DNA from 2 places in the Bacillus sp. MC1252 genome. Region 1 is predicted to be linked to the other one. Evidence: a T-box and tRNA genes for the amino acid it is inferred to sense, from the RefSeq annotation. Region 1 holds a T-box; the other holds one or more tRNA genes.
What was found. The T-box of region 1 lies ahead of ACYH0L_RS12655 (valine--tRNA ligase). A T-box ahead of a tRNA ligase gene usually reads a tRNA of that ligase, here a tRNA-Val.
Positions count from the first base shown of each region.

Region 1 (11,507 bases):
GTGACGGTCATTAATCGAACGTATGAGAAGGCAAAAGAATTGGCCGGACGTTTTTCAGGAGAGCCTAAAAGCTTAAACCAATTAGAAAAAGCATTATCTGAAGCGGACATTGTGATTAGCTCGACTGGTGCTAAACAATTTGTGATTACAAAAGAAATGGTCGAAGGTGCGAATAAAAAGCGGAAAGGCAGACCTCTATTCATGGTGGATATTGCAGTACCGCGTGATTTAGATCCAGCCATTTCTGAAGTAGAAGGTGCTTTTTTGTATGACATTGATGACCTTGAGGGCATTGTGGCAGCCAACCTAAAAGAGCGCCGTGCAGTGGCTGAAGAGGTGGAACTCCTAATTGAAGCTGAAATTGTGGAATTTAAGCAATGGCTTAATACACTTGGTGTTGTTCCTGTCATTTCTGCTCTAAGAGAAAAGGCGCTCACGATTCAAGCGGATACGATGCAAAGCATTGAACGAAAGCTTCCAAACCTCACACACCGTGAAATGAAGCTGTTAAATAAACATACGAAAAGCATCATCAATCAAATGCTGAAAGATCCTATTTTAAAGGCAAAAGAAATTGCCGGGGAGCCGAATGCAGAAGAAAAACTTTTACTCTTTAAAGAAATCTTTGATTTACAGGTTGAAGATGAAGAGCAAAAGGAAGAGCCTGTACAGGTAGAGCAAGGGTCATTTCAGCTGTTCAAACCAAATATGGCACAAGGCTTTGCTACAGTTGCCAGTGAGTGATTAAGCGATGATGGAACCCATTGTAGCGAGACTCAACGAAGCGACGATCTTGATCTATGCACTCAGTGTCTTGTTCTATTTCATAGATTTTCTTCAACACAACCGGAAGGCTGGAAAAATGGCTTTCTGGTTGCTTTCTATTGTCTGGCTGCTGCAAACAGTCTACATGTTCTATATTATGATGGAAACAGACCGATTCCCTGTGTTGAATGTAGCAGAGGGGTTATATTTTTATACGTGGGTGCTTGTGACACTTTCACTCGTTCTCACAAAAGTATTGCGCGTTGAGTTTATTGTCTTTTTTACAAATGTAATTGGTTTTTCCATGATGGCGATTCACACCTTTACACCATCTGATCTCCATTCGGCGGAACTGGCGGGGAAGCTGACGAGTGAACTGCTCGTGATTCATATTACGATGGCCATTTTATCATACGGTGCCTTTTCTCTTTCATTTGCTTTTTCGCTTCTCTATCTCTTTCAATATCGTTTGCTAAAAAAGAAAAAATGGGGAAAATGGCTTTTGAGAATTGAAGACTTATCCAAGCTTGATCATATGGCGTATGTCTTAAATATTATTGGTGTGCCAATGCTTTTGCTTAGTTTAATTCTCGGCATTATTTGGGCATATATTTCGTATGATACGTTGTACTGGACAGATGCAAAGGTGCTTGGTTCGTTTATTATGCTGTTTTTATACGGCTTTTACTTATATATCAGATTGGTGAGAAATATGCAGGGCAAAATCGTGGCACGTTGGAATGTCGCTTCATTTCTTGTGCTGATGATCAATTATTTTCTGCTTGGTAGCTTATCAACCTTTCATTGGTTTCAATAATGATGAGTCTTAAGGGCATTGTCGGGAGGAAGACGTAATGCGTACAATTAAAGTAGGTTCTAGACGAAGCAAACTTGCGATTACACAAACAAAATGGGTCATTCAAAAGCTGTCTGAGCTAAACCCTTCTTATTCTTTTGAAATTAAAGAAATTGTAACGAAGGGTGATCAAATTTTAGATGTGACCTTATCAAAGGTTGGCGGAAAAGGGCTATTTGTCAAAGAGATTGAACAGGCGATGCTGAACCATGACATTGACATGGCGGTGCACAGCATGAAAGATATGCCGGCTTCTCTTCCGGAAGGTTTAGTCATCGGCTGTATTCCTGAGCGTGAGGATGTGCGGGATGCACTGATTTCAAAGGATCATCTCCGCCTTCATGAACTGCCAAAGGGAGCCATTGTGGGAACGAGCAGCTTACGGCGCAGTGCCCAGCTTCTTCAGGAGAGACCAGATCTTGAGATTAAATGGATTCGAGGAAACATTGACACAAGACTTGAGAAACTGAAAAATGAAGAATATGATGCCATTATTCTAGCTGCTGCCGGCCTGTCCAGAATGGGATGGAGCAAAGAGGTCGTGTCGGAATTTTTATCTCCTGATACTTGCCTGCCTGCCGTTGGACAAGGCGCGCTCTCGATTGAATGCCGCGGAGATGATGAAGAGCTATTGCAGCTCCTTGCTCAATTTACGAATGAATATACGAAGAAAACGGTCCTCGCTGAAAGAGCCTTCCTCAAACAAATGGATGGAAGCTGTCAGGTGCCGATCGCTGGCTATGCAACGATGAATGAGCATGATGAAATTGAACTGACGGGTCTTGTGGCATCTGCTGACGGGCACACGATTATTCAAGAAACCGTAACAGGCACTGACCCTGAGGCAATTGGTACAGCGTGCGCGAAGCAGATGGCTGATAAGGGAGCAAAGGATTTGATCGACAAGGTGAAAAAGGATCTGTCTTCCCAATGACGATAGCCAAATCGCTTTACGGACAGACGGTGCTTGTCACTCGAAATGAACGTCAAGCGGGTGTGTTTCAGCAGAAAATTGAAGCACTGAACGGTCATGCAGTTTTAACCTCTCTTATCAGGTTTGAGCCTACGCTCACACAAGAAAAAGCGAAGGCATTTTTAAAAGACTTAGAAGCAAGCCATTGGCTTGTTTTCACGAGTGTAAATGGTGCGTCTTTTTTTCTTAGTTATATAGAGGAGCATCATTTACATAAGAGCTTATCCCACTTGAAAGTAGCTGCTGTAGGTGAGAAAACATCTGCCTATCTTGAGCAGCATGGCTTCAAGGTTGATGTGGTCCCAGAACGATTTATAGCGGAAGAGCTGGCAGATGCCTTACTTGACCATGTGCTCCCGGGAGAGCGTGTATTTGTAGCAAAAGGCCACCTGTCACGAGATGTGGTGAAGCAAACCCTCGTTCCGCTTGGCTTAGAAGTAAAGGAATGGATTTTATATGAAACAGTCAAGGATGAGGAGGGAATTGCCGCCCTCAAATCGGCAATGATGGAGCAATCATTTGATTTTATTACATTTACGAGCTCATCCACTGTTCATTCATTTATGCATGCCATGGAGGCAGATGTAGCGAAGTTAGCTGCATCTGACACTTGTTTTGTGACGATAGGTCCTCTTACAAAAGAGGCACTGCTTCAATACGGGATTTCATCAGAAACCCCAGATATTTATACGATAGACGGGATGCTGGATTTGATGTGCCATCTATCTGAAAGGAAGTTGAACCAATGATGAAATTTAATAGACACCGCAGATTGCGTACAAGCGCAGGAATGAGAGAACTAGTCAGAGAAACTTTTTTAAGACCATCTGATTTCATTTATCCGATCTTTTTTGTTGAGGGAGAAAATGTCCGGAAAGAAGTGCCTTCAATGCCGGGGGTATATCACATTTCGGTGGATCTTGTGAAAGAAGAAGTGCAAGAGCTTGTGGATCTTGGCATTCAATCCATCATTGTATTTGGTGTACCAGATCATAAAGATCATGTGGGCAGTGAGGCGTATCACGATCATGGCATTGTTCAAAGAGCAACGCTTGAGATCAAAAAGCATTTCCCTGAGCTTGTTGTCATTGCAGATACTTGCTTATGCCAATATACAGATCATGGACATTGTGGAATCGTTGAAGATGGCGAAATTTTAAATGATGAATCTCTTCAGCTTTTAGCAAAAACAGCTGTTAGCCAAGCGCGTGCAGGTGCAGATATCATCGCTCCTTCAAACATGATGGATGGCTTTGTTATCGCAATCCGTGAGGCACTTGATGAAGCTGGCTTTATTCATGTGCCTGTGATGTCATATGCCGTGAAATACGCAAGTGCTTTTTACGGTCCGTTTCGTGATGCAGCGCATAGTACACCGCAGTTTGGAGATCGTAAAACGTATCAAATGGACCCTGCAAACCGTTTAGAGGCACTGAGAGAAGCGCAATCTGACGTCGAAGAGGGGGCTGACTTCCTGATTGTCAAACCATCTCTTTCTTATTTAGATATTATGCGTGATGTGAAAAATGAATGTACACTCCCTGTTGTCGCTTACAATGTGAGCGGAGAGTATGCAATGGTTAAAGCCGCAGCTCAAAATGGCTGGATTTCTGAAAAAGAGCTTGTACTTGAAATGCTGACAAGCATGAAACGTGCAGGAGCAGAGTTAATCATTACGTATCATGCAAAAGATGCGGCAAAATGGCTCTCAGAATAAAGAACGGATAGACAGGAGGACGTTGAAATGGGACGTAGCTATGAAAAATCTAAGCAAGCATTTGAAGAAGCGCAGCATTTAATGCCTGGTGGTGTCAACAGCCCTGTACGTGCATTTAAATCCGTCAACACAGACCCGATTTTTATGGAGCGAGGTAAAGGCGCAAAGATATACGATATTGATGGAAATGAATACATTGATTATGTCTTATCATGGGGACCGCTCATTTTAGGACATACGAATGACCGTGTGGTTGAAAGCATTCAGCGAGTAGCTGAACAAGGTACAAGCTTCGGTGCTTCTACTTTAGTTGAAAATGAGTTAGCTAAGCTTGTATCAGAACGAGTTCCTTCCATTGAGGTTATTCGGATGGTCAGCTCTGGAACAGAAGCGACAATGAGTGCACTTCGTCTAGCACGCGGCTTTACAGGCAGAAATAAAATTGTGAAATTTGAAGGCTGCTATCATGGCCACGGTGATTCTTTGCTCATTAAAGCTGGTTCGGGTGTGGCAACGCTTGGACTTCCAGATAGCCCTGGTGTCCCTGAAGGTACGGCAAGCAATACGATCACCGTTCCATACAATGATTTAGAAAGCATCAAAGTCGCTTTTCAAGAATTTGGAGACGACATTGCAGGTGTCATTGTAGAACCAGTTGCAGGAAATATGGGCGTTGTCCCTCCGCAAGAAGGTTTCTTGCAAGGATTGAGAGACATCACGGAGCAATATGGCTCTTTACTCATTTTTGATGAGGTCATGACAGGCTTCCGTGTGGATTATCACTGCGCGCAAGGCTATTTTGGCATTACGCCTGACCTTACATGCCTTGGCAAAGTAATCGGAGGCGGTCTCCCGGTCGGCGCTTATGGCGGAAGAGCGGACATTATGAGACAAATTGCGCCAAGCGGTCCGATTTATCAAGCAGGAACGTTATCTGGTAACCCGCTTGCGATGACAGCAGGCCTTGAAACATTAAAACAGCTGACACCTGAGTCTTATGAAGAGTTTAGACGCAAAGGAGATCGTTTGGAAGAAGGAATTTCGAAAGCGGCGAAAGCACATGGGATTCCATTAACATTTAACCGTGCAGGTTCCATGATCGGATTCTTCTTTACGAACGAACAAGTCGTAAATTATGATACAGCGAAAACAGCTGATCTCGCTTTATTCGCTGAATTCTACAAGGAAATGGCTGACCACGGCATCTTCCTTCCACCTTCTCAATTCGAAGGGCTGTTCCTATCAACTGCTCATACTGATCAAGACATCGAATATACGATTGAGACAGTGGAAAAGGTTTTTCAAAAACTACGTCGATAAACAAGAGCCGATATGGAGACATATCGGCTTTTTGCTTTGCATAAAACCAATCATATTTTCACCGCCTCCCACATACACCTGTATTGACATCTAATTTTATTTTGAAGGATTAGATGAAAGGAGGACACCGACTTGTCTCAAAACAATCGATTACAGTTTTCGGTAGAAGAATCCATTTATTTCAAAAACGGACAGGAAGTCAGTGAGCTGCTGTCAATTTCTCTCGATCCTGACATTCTCGTTCAAGAAGTGAATGATTATGTTTCCATTAGAGGTTCACTCGAGCTAACAGGAGAATACAACATAAATCAAGAGGAGCAATTGGGTGAATCCAGTTCCTATGCATCATACAGGCAAGCTGATGAGGTGAAGGTAAGAGAGGACGGAACAGCCGAGCTTCTGCATCAATTTCCAGTTGATATCACCATCCCTAAGAACAAAATCAGTCATTTAAATGATGTGTTTGTGTTTATTGATGCGTTTGATTACCAGCTGACAGAAAGCCGTTTGCTCACCATTCAGGCTGATCTAGCGATTGAAGGTCTGTTAGATGAAGAAACGCCTCGAGTGCCTGTAGAGGAGCCTTATGAATTTGTCTATCGTACTGAAGAGGAATATGGTGATGTGACCTATGAATATCAGGCGCAGCCGGAACATGAGGAACAAGAAGAGCTGCAAAGCGATGAACGTCAGGACTATGAGGAACAGGCTGCATTACAAATTGAAGACGTACGTACCGAACAAGAAGATCAGGAAGAAGAGGAAGAAATTGAAATAGAGCAGTTGAGTATGGAAGAAGAGGAAGAGACGGAAGAATTGGAAGAACGGGAAGAACCGGAGGACCAAGCAGAAGCAGTGACACTTGGTTATCGCTCCTTCCCCGAAGCTCAGGTGCTAGAGCCGCCATTTTTTGAACCGCCTAAGCTATTAGAAGAAGAGGAGCGAGATGAGACGTTCTTTGAGGTGGAAGTGAGAAAAGACCCTGAAGCAGCTGAAGAGCAAGAAGAAACGATTCCAGCTTATCCGGCATTTGAACCACCTGCTTATCATATGGAACCGGTGCAGGAGGAGCGGGATGACACTTACCAAATAGAGCGATTATATGAACGGGAAGAACCAAAGGTGTATGAGTCTGCCCAAGAAGCGGAGGAGCCTGAAAATGAAGTAAGAGAAACGTCTGGCAGTGAGAATTCTCTTTATTTAACGAAGCTGTTCGCTAAGCAGGAGGAGGAAGATTTTTCTCGCATGAAAATTTGTATAGTTCAGCAAGAAGATACGGTCGATCGTATTTGTGAGCGATATCAGTTGAATGTGCAGCAGCTCCTTCGAACGAACTCATTATCGGTCGATGCGGAGCTTGAAGAAGGGCAGGTTCTTTATATTCCTGAATATCAAAAAAGCAATGCATAGCAAGCGATGACCGACCGAGAAAATGTGGTGAGTGAACGTGGATGAAATTCAATCTGTCCTATACGAATACGGGCTTGAGGCTGAATACATTGAACCTGTCAGTCCTGCTGTCGTCAAGGTGTATACAAAGCAGGGTGTATTTGCACTAAAGCGAGTAAAAGCCAATCGACAAATGCAGTTTACAGAGCAAATGCTTGAATTAGAATCAAAAGGTTATCGCTCCTTTGTGCCGATTTATCGGACGAAGAGCGGTTCCTTTTTCTCAAGTCATCGGGAAAGCCAGTACGCATATTATCTCATGCCATGGCTGACGAATGAAAAGAGAGAAGAGCAGGATGATAAACATGAATATTTATTTCAAGAGATTGCAAGACTTCATAAACGAACTGAAGTGATGGTGGACATCACAGAGCAAGAAATTGAAGCTCACTACACACAAATCAAGGCCAAATGGGAAACAGAGAAAGACATGTATGAACGATTCATAGAGCGGGCAGAGCAAACTTGGTATATGTCGCCATTTGAGCTGGCCGCTGCTATGTATTTTTCAGAAGCTATGTCTGCCAGTGAATTTGCGCTTGAACGATTAGAGGATTGGCACGAGGAAATGAAAGATCAAGAGACAACACGTGTTGTGTTAAATCATGGACAATTATCGATCCATCACTTTTTGTATAATGATGTAGGAACAGGACATTTCACCAACTTTGAGCGGTCCAAAAAGGCCGCCCCCATTTATGACCTTCTGACCTTTTACTTTCGGACATTCAAAACCTATCCTACGTCTTGTCCTGAATGCACTTCCTTGTTTTATACGTATCAAAAAGGAAATCCTCTTCGGGAGGAAGAGCTTCATTTGTTCTTAAGCTACCTTGCTTATCCGCAAGGTCTGTTTGATACGGTGAAAGCCTATGAAGCAGGCGGGCAGGATGAGATGGAAAGCTGTCAGCAGCTATTAAGAGCGTATTGGCAAATGAAAAATTCAGAGCCGACCGTCATGAAGATTCACGAGATTGAGCAGGCTAGACGCCTTGAAGAAGAACAAAACGCCTCGTCATCAGCAGAATGACGAGGCGTTTTTGTGTTGGCTTTATCATTTCTCTGTAAAGGAATGACCGATACATAAACGTGAGTTTTTAAAACCAATCAAGGTGAAAGGCACAAGCGAGAAAAATAAGAATACCTAGGATGAGGACGTCAAATGTTGTGGGGAAAATGATCGTACGAAACCCTTGAAATATGGCGATCGGGAGAACGACTTGGGAGGCAACTGCCCGAATTTGTCTAAGCCAGGGGGGAAGTGTGTAAGGATTGAACTTCTTCAAAATCAAACGCCCTCCTTCTTCATTTTGTTATTATCATATGGGCAATAAAGCGAAGGGTGCCTGCCCAATTTGTATAAAGCAGAAGAAAAGCGGAAAAGATGATTGACGAAAACAAAAGGCATTTAGTAATATTAATAAAAGATGAGTATGTGCTGATGAACGTGATATATCGTAAGCATGGACCAGGAAGAGTACGAGCAAGACCCTAAAGAGAGGGAAACCAATAGCTGAAAGGTTTCCTAGGATGCGCTTGTTTGGAAGGTCGCCTGTGAGCTTAATTTCTTGAATGAACAAGTAGAGAAATTCGGGAGAACCCCGTTATCCTTTAGAGTGTACGGGACACATGTATGTGCTCCGTGAAAAAAGGTGGTACCGCGAAAAAGCTTTTTCGTCCTTTTATAAGGATGGAAAGGCTTTTTTTATGTTTCATCAGCCGAAAAAATGTGGAGGTAACACAAATGGGAACAAATAATCAAGAAATGCCAACAAAGTACGATCCAAATGCGATTGAAAAAGACCGCTATACGTACTGGCTTGAAGGGAAATTCTTCGAAGCGCAAAATGATAAAACGAAAGATCCATATACAGTCGTCATTCCTCCACCAAACGTGACAGGAAAATTGCATCTTGGGCATGCGTGGGATTCAACACTTCAAGACATCGTGACGCGCATGAAACGGATGCAGGGCTTTGACGTTCTATGGCTTCCAGGGATGGACCATGCCGGTATTGCCACTCAAGCAAAGGTAGAGGCAAAGCTTCGCGAAGAAGGCGTGAGCCGTTATGACCTCGGACGCGAAAAGTTTGTGGAAGAAACGTGGAAGTGGAAAGAAGAATATGCTGATTTTATTCGCAGCCAGTGGGCGAAAATGGGTCTTGGCCTAGATTACTCGCGTGAACGTTTTACATTAGATGAAGGTCTGAATAAAGCTGTACGCCAAGTGTTTGTCCAATTATATGAAAAAGGGCTTATCTATCGCGGAGAGTACATCATTAACTGGGATCCAGCAACAAAGACTGCACTTTCTGATATTGAAGTGATTTATAAGGATGTTCAAGGGGCGTTTTATCACTTGAGATATCCGCTGGCAGATGGAACAGGTTCAATTGAAATTGCGACAACAAGACCTGAAACAATGCTTGGAGATACGGCAGTAGCTGTGCATCCTGAAGACGAACGCTATCAGCATTTGATTGGAAAAACAGTCATTTTACCAATTACAGGACGTGAGATCCCAATCGTCGGTGATGACTATGTCGATATGGAGTTTGGTTCAGGTGCTGTGAAAATTACACCTGCTCATGACCCGAATGATTTTGAGCTTGGAAACCGCCATGAGCTAGAGCGAATTCTTGTTATGAATGAAGATGGCACAATGAATGCAAATGCGCTGCAATACAAAGGAATGGACCGCTTCGAATGCCGTAAACAGCTGGTGAAAGATTTACAAGAAGAAGGTATTTTATTCAAAATTGAGGATCATATGCATTCAGTTGGTCATAGTGAGCGAAGCGGAGCTGTAGTTGAACCATATTTATCTACACAATGGTTTGTGAAAATGCAGCCGCTGGCGGATGAAGCCATCAACCTGCAAAAAGGTGATGACCAAGTCCAATTTGTTCCGGATCGATTTGAAAAGACGTATTTACACTGGATGGAAAATATCCGTGACTGGTGTATTTCTCGTCAGCTATGGTGGGGACACCGCATTCCGGCTTGGTACCATAAAGAAACGAAAGAAGTATACGTTGGACTGGAAGCGCCAGAAGATATTGAGAACTGGGAACAAGATAACGATGTCCTAGATACATGGTTTAGTTCAGCGCTTTGGCCATTCTCTACAATGGGCTGGCCGGATGCAGACAGTGAAGACTTTAAGCGCTACTATCCAACAAACCTGCTTGTAACTGGCTATGACATTATTTTCTTCTGGGTATCTCGTATGATCTTCCAGGGTCTTGAATTCACAGGAGAAAAACCGTTCAAAGATGTCCTTATTCATGGGCTCATCCGCGATGAACAAGGGCGTAAAATGAGTAAGTCGCTTGGCAACGGAATTGATCCAATGGAGGTCATCGACAAATACGGTGCGGATTCATTAAGATATTTCTTAGCCACTGGAAGCTCACCAGGTCAGGATCTTCGCTTCAGTTTTGAAAAGGTTGAATCCACTTGGAACTTTGCGAACAAAATTTGGAATGCATCCCGTTTTGCTTTAATGAATATGGATGGTTTAACGTATGATGAACTTGATTTGACAGGTGAAAAATCAGTTGCTGACCAATGGATTTTAACCCGCTTAAATGAAACGATTGAAAGTGTCACACAGCTTGCTGACAAGTATGAATTCGGCGAAGTTGGCAGACATTTATATAACTTCATTTGGGATGATTTCTGTGATTGGTATATTGAGATGGCGAAGCTTCCGCTTTATGGAGAAGATGAAGCTGCGAAGAAAACGACTCGTTCGATCCTTGCGTATGTCTTAGATCAAACGATGAGACTTCTTCATCCGTTTATGCCGTTCTTAACAGAAGAAATCTGGCAGCATCTTCCGCATGAAGGTGAGTCCATTACCGTTGCGAAATGGCCTGAAGTGAAGCCGGAGCTATCGAACGAACAAGCTTCTGCTGACATGAAGCTGCTCGTTGAACTCATTCGCTCTGTTCGTAACATTCGCAGTGAAGTAAACACGCCATTGAGCAAGCAAGTTGAGCTTTACATCAAAGCATCCACATCTGATGTTCAGGAGCGTTTAGAGAAGAATCGTTCATATATTGAGCGCTTCACGAATCCAAGTGTTCTTGAAATTGGCACAGATGTCCCAGCTAGTGATAAAGCGATGACGGCTGTCATTTCTGGAGCAGAACTCATTCTACCGCTTGAAGGCTTAATCAACTTAGATGAAGAAATTGCTCGTCTGCAAAAAGAGCTTGATAAGCTGACAAAAGAAGTAGAACGAGTACAGAAAAAGCTTGGCAACGAAGGCTTTATGAAAAAAGCGCCTGAAAGTGTCGTAGAAGAAGAGCGTGCGAAAGAACGTGATTATGTCGCAAAACGCGAAGCTGTTCAAAAGCGGATTGAAGAGCTGAAAGCATAATGTTGAAAAGACGGCTCCTAACGGAATGGAGTCGTCTTTT
Region 1 is NZ_CM166369.1:2,454,594-2,466,100, reverse strand. Features, by position in the region: gene hemA (glutamyl-tRNA reductase) at 1-744, shown strand, start outside; gene ACYH0L_RS12695 (cytochrome c biogenesis protein) at 752-1,582, shown strand; gene hemC (hydroxymethylbilane synthase) at 1,620-2,555, shown strand; gene ACYH0L_RS12685 (uroporphyrinogen-III synthase) at 2,552-3,343, shown strand; gene hemB (porphobilinogen synthase) at 3,340-4,311, shown strand; gene hemL (glutamate-1-semialdehyde 2,1-aminomutase) at 4,339-5,631, shown strand; gene ACYH0L_RS12670 (LysM peptidoglycan-binding domain-containing protein) at 5,764-7,041, shown strand; gene ysxE (spore coat protein YsxE) at 7,079-8,110, shown strand; gene ACYH0L_RS12660 (hypothetical protein) at 8,178-8,366, opposite strand; T-box leader at 8,536-8,765, shown strand; gene ACYH0L_RS12655 (valine--tRNA ligase) at 8,825-11,467, shown strand.

Region 2 (11,507 bases), 1.4 Mb from region 1:
GTCCGATCGCTTAGTTCGGGCGCTATCATTATAAGAGTTCCTGAACATCTACCCTGCCTTTCCAGCTAGAATAAAAATCCAATAACACAAGGATGATTGTACTATAAGGTCTGACCTCCGTCAATCACAATTTAGGGGTGATCCCTTTCATTTGAGAAAGCGAGACCTCCATACACTATATGCAATGAGGCTTGTCACGTTCTACAATTGATGTGCTCTCCTATGTATGAAGGCATTAGCAAGTTGCCCTCGCCTATATCATTCGTACAGTTCATTTCACTTATGACGATTATTCGAAAAAAAAGCAAACCGCTGCTTAGCGATTTGCTTTCATCTATTACTCAATACCCATTTCCTCTTTGACAACAGCCGTAATTCGAGCCACATATTCATCACACAGCTCTTTTGTTTTCGCCTCTGCCATCACACGTACAAGCGGCTCTGTTCCAGATGGACGAACAAGAATACGGCCGTCACCGTTCATCTCTTTTTCAACCTCTTGAATCACAGCTTTTACTTTTTCATTTTCTTCCACTTTATATTTATCAGACACCTTCACATTCACTAGAAGCTGCGGGAACTTCTCCATTTCAGCCGCAAGCTCTGATAATGTTTTTCCTGTCGCTTTTAGCGTATTCACAAGCATGATGGCAGAAAGCATGCCGTCACCTGTCGTATTGTAATCAAGGAAAATCAAGTGGCCTGATTGCTCGCCGCCGACATTATAGCCGTCCTTTTTCATCGCTTCGACCACATAGCGGTCACCAACAGCGGTTTGGATGCTCTTAATGCCTTGTTTCTCCAACGCTTTATAGAAGCCGAGGTTACTCATGACTGTTGACACGACTGTGTCATCCTTTAATCGGCCTTCACTCTTCAAATAACGTGCACATATGTACATAATTTGATCGCCGTCTACGATATCACCTTTTTCATCGACTGCAATTAAACGGTCACCGTCACCATCAAACGCAAGACCAATATCCGCACCCTTTTCCTTTACAAAAGCAGAAAGTGCCTCTGGATGAGTTGAGCCGACGCCATCATTGATATTCAAGCCGTTTGGTGATGTTCCCATTGTGGACACATCTGCATCTAAATCAGCAAATAAATGTGTCGCAAGAGAAGATGTTGCACCATGTGCACAGTCAAGGGCCACGTGAATGCCTGTGAAATCCTCATCTGCTGTCTGCTTCAAGAATTGCAAGTATTTCTGACCACCTTCAAAGTAGTCATTCATCGTTCCAAGATCGGCTCCAACTGGACGTGGTAATTGATCGACTGGCTGATCCATTAGCTGCTCAATTTCGTTCTCCTGTTCATCTGACAGTTTAAAGCCGTCGCCACCGAAGAATTTAATCCCGTTATCCTGAACTGGGTTGTGAGAAGCAGAAATCATGACACCTGCTTCTGCATCCATTGCCTTCGTTAAATAGGACACGCCAGGTGTTGAGATCACACCTAAACGCATCACTTCAGCCCCAATTGAAAGCAAGCCTGCAACGAGTGCTCCTTCTAGCATATGACCAGATACACGTGTGTCTCGTCCAACGAGTACCTTTGGACGTTCTTTATCCTTCGTGAGGACATAGCCGCCAAATCTCCCAATTTTAAATGCGAGCTCTGGCGTTAATTCGCTATTAGCCACACCCCTTACACCATCAGTTCCAAAGTACTTGCCCATGTTTCAATCGCTCCTTTTTTACCATTCAAGAGGGCTCTGTGTCCTCTTTTTTATCTTCTTTCATCCGCTGTCTCTGAATTGATTCCTTCTTTGCTTTATCTTGTGTCGATTCATCTTTTCTCTTCTTTTCCTGACCATCGTCATCAGACGATCGATCCTTTCGATCATTCGTAGAAGCCGGCTGATCTTCCGTGTCAGTAGAGGTAAGTTTCACCTTGACCTTTGATCTCGTTAATGCCCACGTCACGTTTTGAGGACCATTCACTTGCACTTTGACCTCATGTGTTCCTTCGTTCAAGTCCCCCGCATTGATATAGGCTTCAATATCTGAAGCCTTTAGTTTATCAATCGCACTCTTTGATCCCTTTGCTGTTAACGTGAGCCGCCCAGAAGACGGGCTCACAAAATCAGAGGTGAGATCCTTGCTCAGACCCACGACAGAGATTGGTACATTATCGATCTTTTTTTCTTCAGCTGTTGCAACCTTCACTTTGATCTTAACGGTTTCAGGCGACACCTTTTTCACACCATCTGGCAGGGGAATGTCGGCATCAATCTCCGTATCATCTTTGATTTTGCTTAGGTCCAGCTTAACGCCATCAATAAAATCAAGTGCATCTAGCACCTTTTGAGAGCCGTACACTGTGACCTCACTCGGACTTGTCTCAATGCTTGAAATACTGATCCCATCCGGTAAGCTGCCCGTCCGCTCAATTTTAAACGGGACCTTCTTGCTTGGACTCGTGATTGGGACCGTAATATCCACTACTGACGGACTCACTTCGACTGGCAGCTCGTTCCCGCTGCTGTCATACACAGTGAGCTTCGCTTCTTTTTCAATCTGTTGATCGACATCCTCTAAGTTCACAAATGCTTTAATGACAGAAATTTTGTCGATTACATCCTTTGAGCCAGTGACAGTCACCTTTTTCGGATTCACAATGGGCTGTTCGGGTGAATAGCCGTCTTTGATTTTATTTTGATTATAAAATTCTGTTTCAACAGGAAATTCAGCTGTCGTTTTTTCTTGTATCGTCACAGTCGTCACAGACGGATTAATTGATAATGTGATTCCCTTTGATACATCTCTTGCCTTCAGCTCCACTTTATGTGTGCCTGTCGTTAAGTTTTGCATATCTGCATAAATTTCAAAATTCTTTGTTTGTCTTGCTGTTTTCACAGCACTTGTTGATCCCTTAATCGTGACATTGACTGTCTGCGGTACACCAGTGACGACGTACTTCTCGTCATCATAATACGCTTTAACAGGAATGTCGGTTAAGGTTGCTTCATCTGTCGTCGATGTTGGGAAAAAGGATTCACCGATTTTTTTCGGCGTGGGCGCTTGCGCTGAATTGACTGCACCATACAGCAATAAAGCGAAGACCAATGCAAGAAACTTTACGGCCCAGCGATTATTCAAAATCTTATCCATTTTTCTTGCCCCTCCAATACCATTTGGTCGAGGAAGCATCTTTGCTGTTCTTACTAAATTCAGCAATCAGCATTTCTTCAAGCGCTTCTTCAGTCAATTCTCGATGGAGATCACCATTTCTTGCGACACTTATGCCGCCTGTCTCCTCAGAGACGATGACGGTTAAGCTGTCTGTCACTTCACTAATACCAACTGCCGCCCGGTGGCGCGTTCCGAGTTCCTTAGAGATAAAAGGACTTTCTGACAGCGGTAAATAACAAGCTGCAGCTGCAATCTCATCACTCTTCATAATGACAGCACCGTCATGAAGCGGGGTATTCGGAATGAAAATATTAATCAGCAGCTCAGAACTCACCTTTGCATTCAAAGGAATTCCTGTCTCTATGTAATCATTCATCCCAGTATCGCGCTCAATTGTCAGCAGCGCTCCTATTCTGCGTTTTGCCATATAGTTAATTGCTTTTGTAATTGCCTCGATCGTTTTCTGCTGCTGTTCCTCTACAGGTGTCCCGCTTCTTGAGAAGAAACGGCCGCGCCCGAGCTGCTCAAGCGCTCTCCTTAGCTCTGGCTGAAAAATAATAATGATCGCAAGGAAACCCCACGTAATCGCTTGGTCCATCAGCCATTGAAGTGTGTTAAGACCGAGATACGCACTTCCCATCCTGACGAGAACAATGACCACAATTCCCTTTAAAAGCTGAACCGCTTTTGTTCCGCGGATGACCATCATTAATTTATATATCACATACCAAACAACGAGTATATCAACAGCATTACCGAGGTACTGCAAAAAAGGAATATCCCCTAAAGCCATTTCCTCGTCCTCCAGAATTTTCAAGTTTCTTCGTGTGATGCATTTTTTTATAAAAAAAGCCTATGTGTAAATACATAGCGAGGCTATTATACCACATTTTATTTCAGCAAGGAAAATAGTTGCCATATATAGCTGGCTGTCTAGTATGCGTGAATCTGAGCAATGATATAGAAAAAGAGCAGCCCCTAAGAGACTGCTCCATGCTGTTTGATTTACTTTTACTCCTCTGGCCCAATGACCCGCATCACGTTTTGTGCTGTGGATTTCATTTTGTACCAGATCCAATCAAACACTTCATTAATTTCATTGATTTGACCAGTGACTTGTCCGGCAGAAGCAGTCAGCTGTTCCCCATTGACGACTGTGACATTTCCATCAACCTTGCCTTCTACAATCAGCTTGCCATTTTTGACAGTGACATCACCTTTGACGGTTTCCCCTTTAGGTACGGTCACTGTATCATTTTCAACCACGAGATTCGGCTGCTTTGACACACTGAAATTATGATCAGTATTCCAGCTTGTAAACAGACTGCCTCCCATCAAAATGAGAAAGAGGGCAGCGGCTACGATCAGCGGGTGAGCTTTGATCCATCTTTGAACCGAGACACGCTTTTTCTCCTTTGGAAGACCTGCCATCACCTTTGCAGTGAAATCAGAAGGTGCTTCTATATGAGATGTACTCTGCACTAGCGCAATGGATTTCTCAATTTGTTGAAAATGAGTACGGCACTCCTCACACGATTGCAGATGGCTTTTTAATTCTTTTTCGTCTTGGGGCTCAATGTCCCCGTCTAAATACTGATGCATAAGCAGGACGATTTTTTCCTGACAGCTCATCAAAATCACCTCACTCAAAGGTCTCTCAACTGTTTCCGGAGAGCCTCTCTACCCCTGTGTATTCTCGTTTTCACTGTACCAACTGGTATATTCAGAATCTCACTAATTTCTTTTAACGAGAGTTCATCAATATACTTTAATACGATGACTGAACGATATTTATCGGGTAATCTTAGAATTTTTTGCTGAATGGTACTCGATAACTCAAGAGACACCACCTCATCCTCTGGCAAAATGCCATCAGCAGCAATTTGAGAATACATATTCAGTCCTTCTGTTCCTGCCACCTCTGCATCTAAATAATAATCCGGCTTTTTTTTGCGAATACGGTCGATGGTCAGGTTGGTTGCAATGCGGTACAGCCACGTGGAAAACTTACGATTCACATCAAAGCTCTCAATATTCACATAGGCACGAATAAACGCCTCCTGCGCAATATCCTCTGCTTCGTGTGCATTCCCAAGCATACGGTAGCACAGCTGATAAATTTTGTCTTTATACAGGTCTACGATGTCTGTAAATGCGTTCTGGTCGCCTTTTTTCACTTGCTTAATTCTCTTTTTGATCATTGTGTCCATAGTATATTCAACCTCTGCCTTCACCGGTCTTTATGTATACGAACCTCTTTCCAAAAGGTTTCATTCTCCTCTAAAAAATAGTGTAACAAATTTTTGACAGCGTGTTACGCTTATTAGCCAGTAAAAACCTTAATATATCCTTAAATTTCCCCAAAATAAAAAAAACGGGAACAAGTCCCGCTCTACAATAACTTTTCACCCATTAAAGAACCAATTAAAGCAACAGCCGCTTCTGCTGTTTTATTTTTCTCATCTAATACTGGATTTACCTCCACAAATTCGGCTGAAGTTAAAATACCTGCTTCCTCTAAAAGCTCCATTGCAAGGTGACTCTCACGATAACTAATGCCGCCTGCCACAGGAGTTCCTACACCCGGGCATTCCGCTGGATCTAGCCCATCTAAATCAAGTGATAGGTGGACACCATCTGTTCTTTCCTTTAAATACAAAATTGCTTCCTCCATCACCCTTGTCATCCCTAAACGATCAATTTCATGCATCGTATACACCTTCATACCTTTTTCTCTAATCAACTGCCGCTCTCCTTCATCTAAGGAACGAGCACCAATTAATACGACATTTTCGGGTTTCAATTTAGGAGAATAACCACCAATGTTCGTTAAATCAGCATGCCCAAGGCCAAGACTGACAGCAAGCGGCATGCCATGAATATTTCCAGAAGGAGAAGTTTCCTCCGTATTTAAATCACCGTGTGCATCATACCAAATGACACCCAAGTTTTCATAATGCTTAGCTACACCGGCAAGTGTGCCAATCGCAATGCTGTGATCACCGCCTAAAATCAATGGAAACGAACCTGACTGCACAATACTGTCAACCTTTTCAGCAAGCAGCTGATTGGCACCAGCATTCTCCGTTAGATTTTTTAATTTTTCACTTGTATGTAAACCTTTCTCATCGTCCCTTTGCTCGACTGGAATATCCCCGAGATCCTCCACATCAAATGAGAGCGATTCCAATTTTTCTTTTACGCCAGCACATCGAATCGCACTCGGCCCCATATCGACGCCCCTTCTCGTTTGACCCAAGTCCATCGGAACCCCGACAATCGTGACCCTCTTTTGATCTCCCATATGTACATCCCCTTTCTGTTCATGCCTATATTTTACTTTCTCGATGCCTCCTGACTCAACTCGACAACATTTTGAATAGTTATACATTCCCTCTGCTAACATAAAAAAAAGACACCTTTTTCAAAAAGGTGTCTTAACTGGGCTAGCTGGATTCGAACCAACGCATGACGGAGTCAAAGTCCGTTGCCTTACCGCTTGGCTATAGCCCAAAAATGGTGGAGGGGGGCGGATTCGAACCGCCGAACCCGGAGGGAGCGGATTTACAGTCCGCCGCGTTTAGCCACTTCGCTACCCCTCCACATATGGAATTGATAAAGAAAAAACAGTGCCGGCAAGAGGACTTGAACCCCCAACCTACTGATTACAAGTCAGTTGCTCTACCAGTTGAGCTACACCGGCATATGGTGGAGGATGACGGGCTCGAACCGCCGACCCTCTGCTTGTAAGGCAGATGCTCTCCCAGCTGAGCTAATCCTCCACATCATGGTGACCCGTACGGGATTCGAACCCGTGTTACCGCCGTGAAAGGGCGGTGTCTTAACCGCTTGACCAACGGGCCAGTTTGTCAAGTTTACTGTTTCCGTGAAGCTGACAAAAGTTATTATATACAGGTTGTCCCCCTTTTGTAAAGGGGAATTTTATTTTTTTTATTTTCTAATAATTAACCACCTTGCAGCACGACATTTTACTTGAAATATAATTTCAGTATTTAAATATAATGTTGAAATTTCATATCATACTCAATATACTGAAAATGAAGAAATAAGGAGGTATGTCACATGCAGCCATCTCAACTGCGTTCTTTGACAACAGAATCAAGAAACCCTAACACAATGGGAATTTCACAAGCAGATCCGCTCGAAATGCTCCAAATGATCAATGAAGAAGATATGAAAGTCGCTCAAGCGGTCAATCGTGTACTTCCACATGTGAAAACAGCAAGTGACTTCGCCTATGAATCCATCTCGAATGGAGGCAGACTCATTTATTTAGGCGCTGGAACAAGCGGCAGAATTGGCGTGATGGACGCTGTTGAATGTCCACCAACCTATAGCGTCTCACCTGATGTCATTGTAGGCATCATGGCAGGTGGGGACTCCGCGTTTTCACACGCTGCCGAAGATGTGGAAGACAGTGAAGAAGCCGGTAAACAGGATTTAGTACACATCCACCTCACGTCAACAGATACTGTCGTCGGCATTGCCGCTAGCGGTAGGACGCCCTATATCATCGGTGCTTTAAACTACGCAAGATCCATCGGAGCAAAAACAGTAGCCCTCAGCTGCAATGAACAAGCAGAAATTAGCGAGCTGGCAGACTGCGCCATTGAAGTCGTCGTTGGACCTGAAGCCATCACCGGGTCAACACGAATGAAAGCCGCATCCGCTCATAAAATGATTTTAAATATGCTTTCCACCTCTGTCATGATCAGACAAGGCAAAGTATATGAAAACCTGATGGTTGATGTAAAAGTCAGCAATCATAAATTAAAAGAACGCGCCATCACCATCATTCAACATGTGACAAACGCTTCCTACGAACAAGCCGTGAAAACACTTGAATCGGCAGATTTAGAAGTCAAAACCGCCATCGTCATGCTCCAAACAAACACAGACAAGAAAACAGCCAAGAATTTACTCAACAAAGCGAATGGTCATATCGACAAAGCCATCTCACATCATCAATCCTAAAGGAGGCAGAGCTCATGTCAGCAGGTGGACTCTCCCTAATACACACAATGAAAGCAAAGCTCCCCCAATCTGAAAAAATCATTGCAGACTATATCCTTGCCCATCCTGACAAAGTCATTAAGAGCACAGTACACGAGATCAGTCAGGCAGCCGGTGCAAGCAGCTCTGCAGTCATCCGCCTTTGTAAATCTCTCGGACTAGATGGCTATCACGATTTAAAAATGCGGATTGCTGGAGACTTAATGCATGACGATAAACAAGGCTACCGAGATATCGAACAAGATGAACCACTTCAATCCATTATTCAAAAAACAGCAGGAAACTCGATTCAATCGATTAAGGATACTGCCTCTATTTTAAATGCAGATACTTTAGAAAAGGCCGTTCAATTGCTGCTACATGCAAATCAAATCCATTTTATCGGTGTTGGTGCATCTGGCATCGTCGCAGCTGACGCACAGCAGAAATTTCTCAGAATCAATTATGCAGCCACAGCCTTCACTGACATGCATATCGCATCCACCGTCATCGCAAATGCAGGAAAGAACGACATTGTTTTCGGTATATCCTTTTCTGGAGAAACGTTAGACATCATTCAAGCCCTTCAGCTCGCAAAAGAAAATCAAGTGAAAACCATTGCCTTAACGCATCCAGGTCATACAAGCGTTTCTGCTTTATGTGACGTTCACCTATCGACGTCCGGTTCCAATGAAGCACCTTTTCGCAGTGCTGCCACTTCCTCTAGAATGGCACAGCTCTACTTAATTGATGTCTTGTTCCTCAGTTTAGCTTCCCGTCAATATGAAGAGACAGCGCAGTATATTGACAAGACAAGGCATGCCATCCGCTCCATGAAACGAAAACCAAAGGGGGATTCAACATGAGTCATCAAAAGAAATATCAGCAGTTAGCGAAAGATATTCTTTCGCTCTGTGGTGGTTCTGAAAATATCTCTTCCCATACACATTGTATGACACGTCTCCGAATTACACCGATCGATGATGAAAAAGTTCAAATCACAGCGATCAAAGAACTTGATGGCGTCATTGGCGTCGTCGAGGCGGAAACGCTTCAAATCATTTTAGGCACTGGCGTTGTCAACCAAGTATCAAGTGCGTTTGAACAGCTGCTAAAAGCCTCTGGTTCATTTGACTTGAACAACGAAGCACAAAAAAACAAGCAAGCCATTTCACAAAAGAACCGCACACCGTTCAAGCTGTTCTTACGACGGATTGCCAGCATTTTTATCCCTATCATTCCAGCACTGGTTGCGTCAGGCCTCATTACTGGTATTACAAAAGCAATCGTGCAAGCGGGCTGGCTTGATGAAAAATCTCAAGCTGCGATCATTTTAACCGTTATTGGTTCAGGCTTGTTCGCTTATCTTGGGATATTAGTCGGAACAAATGCCGCAAAGGAATTTGGAGGCTCTCCCGCATTAGGCGCTTTAGCTGGTATCCTCATTATTAACCCAGCCTCCGCAGATATTATGTTATTTGGCACAAATATTCTACCAGGCAGAGGCGGACTCATCGGTGTTCTTCTTGCCGCCATCTTTATGGCCTTTGTTGAGACCCGAATTAGACGCTTCGTCCCGCAGTCACTCGATATCATCGTCACACCAACCATCACATTACTCATTACTGGAATTTTTACGTACATCGTCTTCATGCCAGTCGGCGGATTTATATCTGATGCCATCACCTCAGGACTCACTTATCTATTAAACATGGGCGGTATTTTCGCCGGATTTGTTCTTGGTGCGACCTTCCTTCCACTTGTAGTAACAGGACTTCACCAAGGACTGACACCTATTCATATGGAACTCATCAATTCAATTGGAGATGACCCGCTTCTGCCAATTCTAGCTATGGGAGGCGCAGGACAGGTCGGTGCGGCATTTGCCATTTATATGAAAACAAAAAAGAAAAAGCTCAAAAGAGCCATTGCAGGTGGACTTCCTTCAGGAATGCTTGGTATTGGTGAACCACTCATTTTCGGTGTCACACTACCACTAGGAAGACCATTTCTCACTGCTTGTCTCGGTGCTGGAATCGGCGGAGCATTTCAAGCCTACTTCCAAATCGCCACTAAAGCAATTGGGGTATCAGGTCTTCCATTAACCTTTATCGTTCACGCGCATCAAATGCTTCTTTACTTAATTGGACTATTCATTGCATATGTCGCTGGATTTATCTTCACATACTTATTTGGCTTTCATGATGATATGGCTGTTGAATTCGAGGGAACCAATCAATAAGGAGGTCTAGCTCTTGAAGAAATGTTTTCTTTTGATGACATGTCTGTTCATGCTCCTTGGGCTACCAGTACAAACATTTGCAACCAGCTCCCATCCTGTATCGTCTTTGTCTAAAACAGCACCTGAAGAATATCCCGTCTTAAAAAAAGCAAAACGACCAGAACAAGTAGGTTTTTCTTCCAGGCAGCTTAGGAAGGTTGATCAAATGATTCAAAACGATATCAAAGCAGGATTTCCAGGAGCCGCGCTCATCATCATCAAGGATGGTAAGATCGTCCATCAAAAAGCCTATGGCTACAGGCAAAAATACGAAGGGTCTAACGAACTCAAATCGTATAAGAAAATGAAAAAGAACACGCTGTTCGACCTGGCATCCAATACAAAAATGTACGCCACCAACTATGCCCTGCAAAAGCTTGTATACGAACAAAAACTAGATGTGAATGAAAAAATACAATCCATCCTGCCAGACTTTCAAGATGAACCAGATGCAAAGGTCACCGGCAAAGATCAGCTTCGGGTAAAAGATCTCCTCACACATTCTGCCGGTCTCCCATCCAGTGTCTTATTTTATAGCAAAGAAGCAGCTGGCTCTTTTTTCTCTCAAGATAGACAAACAACCATGAAATGGCTGCCTAAGGTGCCTCTACAATACGAGCCAGGTACCCAGCATATTTATAGTGATATTGATTACATGCTTTTAGGTATGATCATCGAGAAAAAAACAGGAATCCCTCTTGATCAATATGTAGAGTCTACGATCTATCGGCCGCTAGGTCTCAAGCATACAATGTTCAATCCGCTGCAAAAAGGATTCAAGCCCAAGCATTTTGCAGCAACTGAACGTTTAGGCAATACGCGAGATGGTGTGATCGATTTTGAAAACATTCGACGATACACCCTGCTAGGAGAAGTACACGATGAGAAAGCATATTACTCAATGGCTGGTGTCTCCGGCCATGCTGGACTTTTCTCTAACACCTCAGATATGGCGGTGCTGCTCCAGCTGATGCTCAACAAAGGAGGCTATGGGAAAACAACCATCTTTGACCAAGCTTCTATCGATCTCTTTACAACATCCTCAGACACGAACCCAACTTACGGGCTAGGCT
Region 2 is NZ_CM166369.1:178,481-189,987, reverse strand. Features, by position in the region: gene glmM (phosphoglucosamine mutase) at 338-1,684, opposite strand; gene ACYH0L_RS01075 (CdaR family protein) at 1,710-3,119, opposite strand; gene cdaA (diadenylate cyclase CdaA) at 3,112-3,933, opposite strand; gene rsiW (anti-sigma-W factor RsiW) at 4,152-4,772, opposite strand; gene sigW (RNA polymerase sigma factor SigW) at 4,787-5,350, opposite strand; gene rocF (arginase) at 5,533-6,444, opposite strand; tRNA gene ACYH0L_RS01050 (tRNA-Gln) at 6,582-6,653, opposite strand; tRNA gene ACYH0L_RS01045 (tRNA-Tyr) at 6,658-6,742, opposite strand; tRNA gene ACYH0L_RS01040 (tRNA-Thr) at 6,771-6,843, opposite strand; tRNA gene ACYH0L_RS01035 (tRNA-Val) at 6,847-6,922, opposite strand; tRNA gene ACYH0L_RS01030 (tRNA-Glu) at 6,929-7,003, opposite strand; gene murQ (N-acetylmuramic acid 6-phosphate etherase) at 7,224-8,135, shown strand; gene ACYH0L_RS01020 (MurR/RpiR family transcriptional regulator) at 8,150-9,019, shown strand; gene ACYH0L_RS01015 (PTS transporter subunit EIIC) at 9,016-10,395, shown strand; gene pbp4b (penicillin binding protein PBP4B) at 10,409-11,507, shown strand, end outside.
Region 2: it encodes a tRNA-Val, which carries the amino acid that the T-box ahead of ACYH0L_RS12655 (valine--tRNA ligase) is inferred to sense. The anticodon was not compared.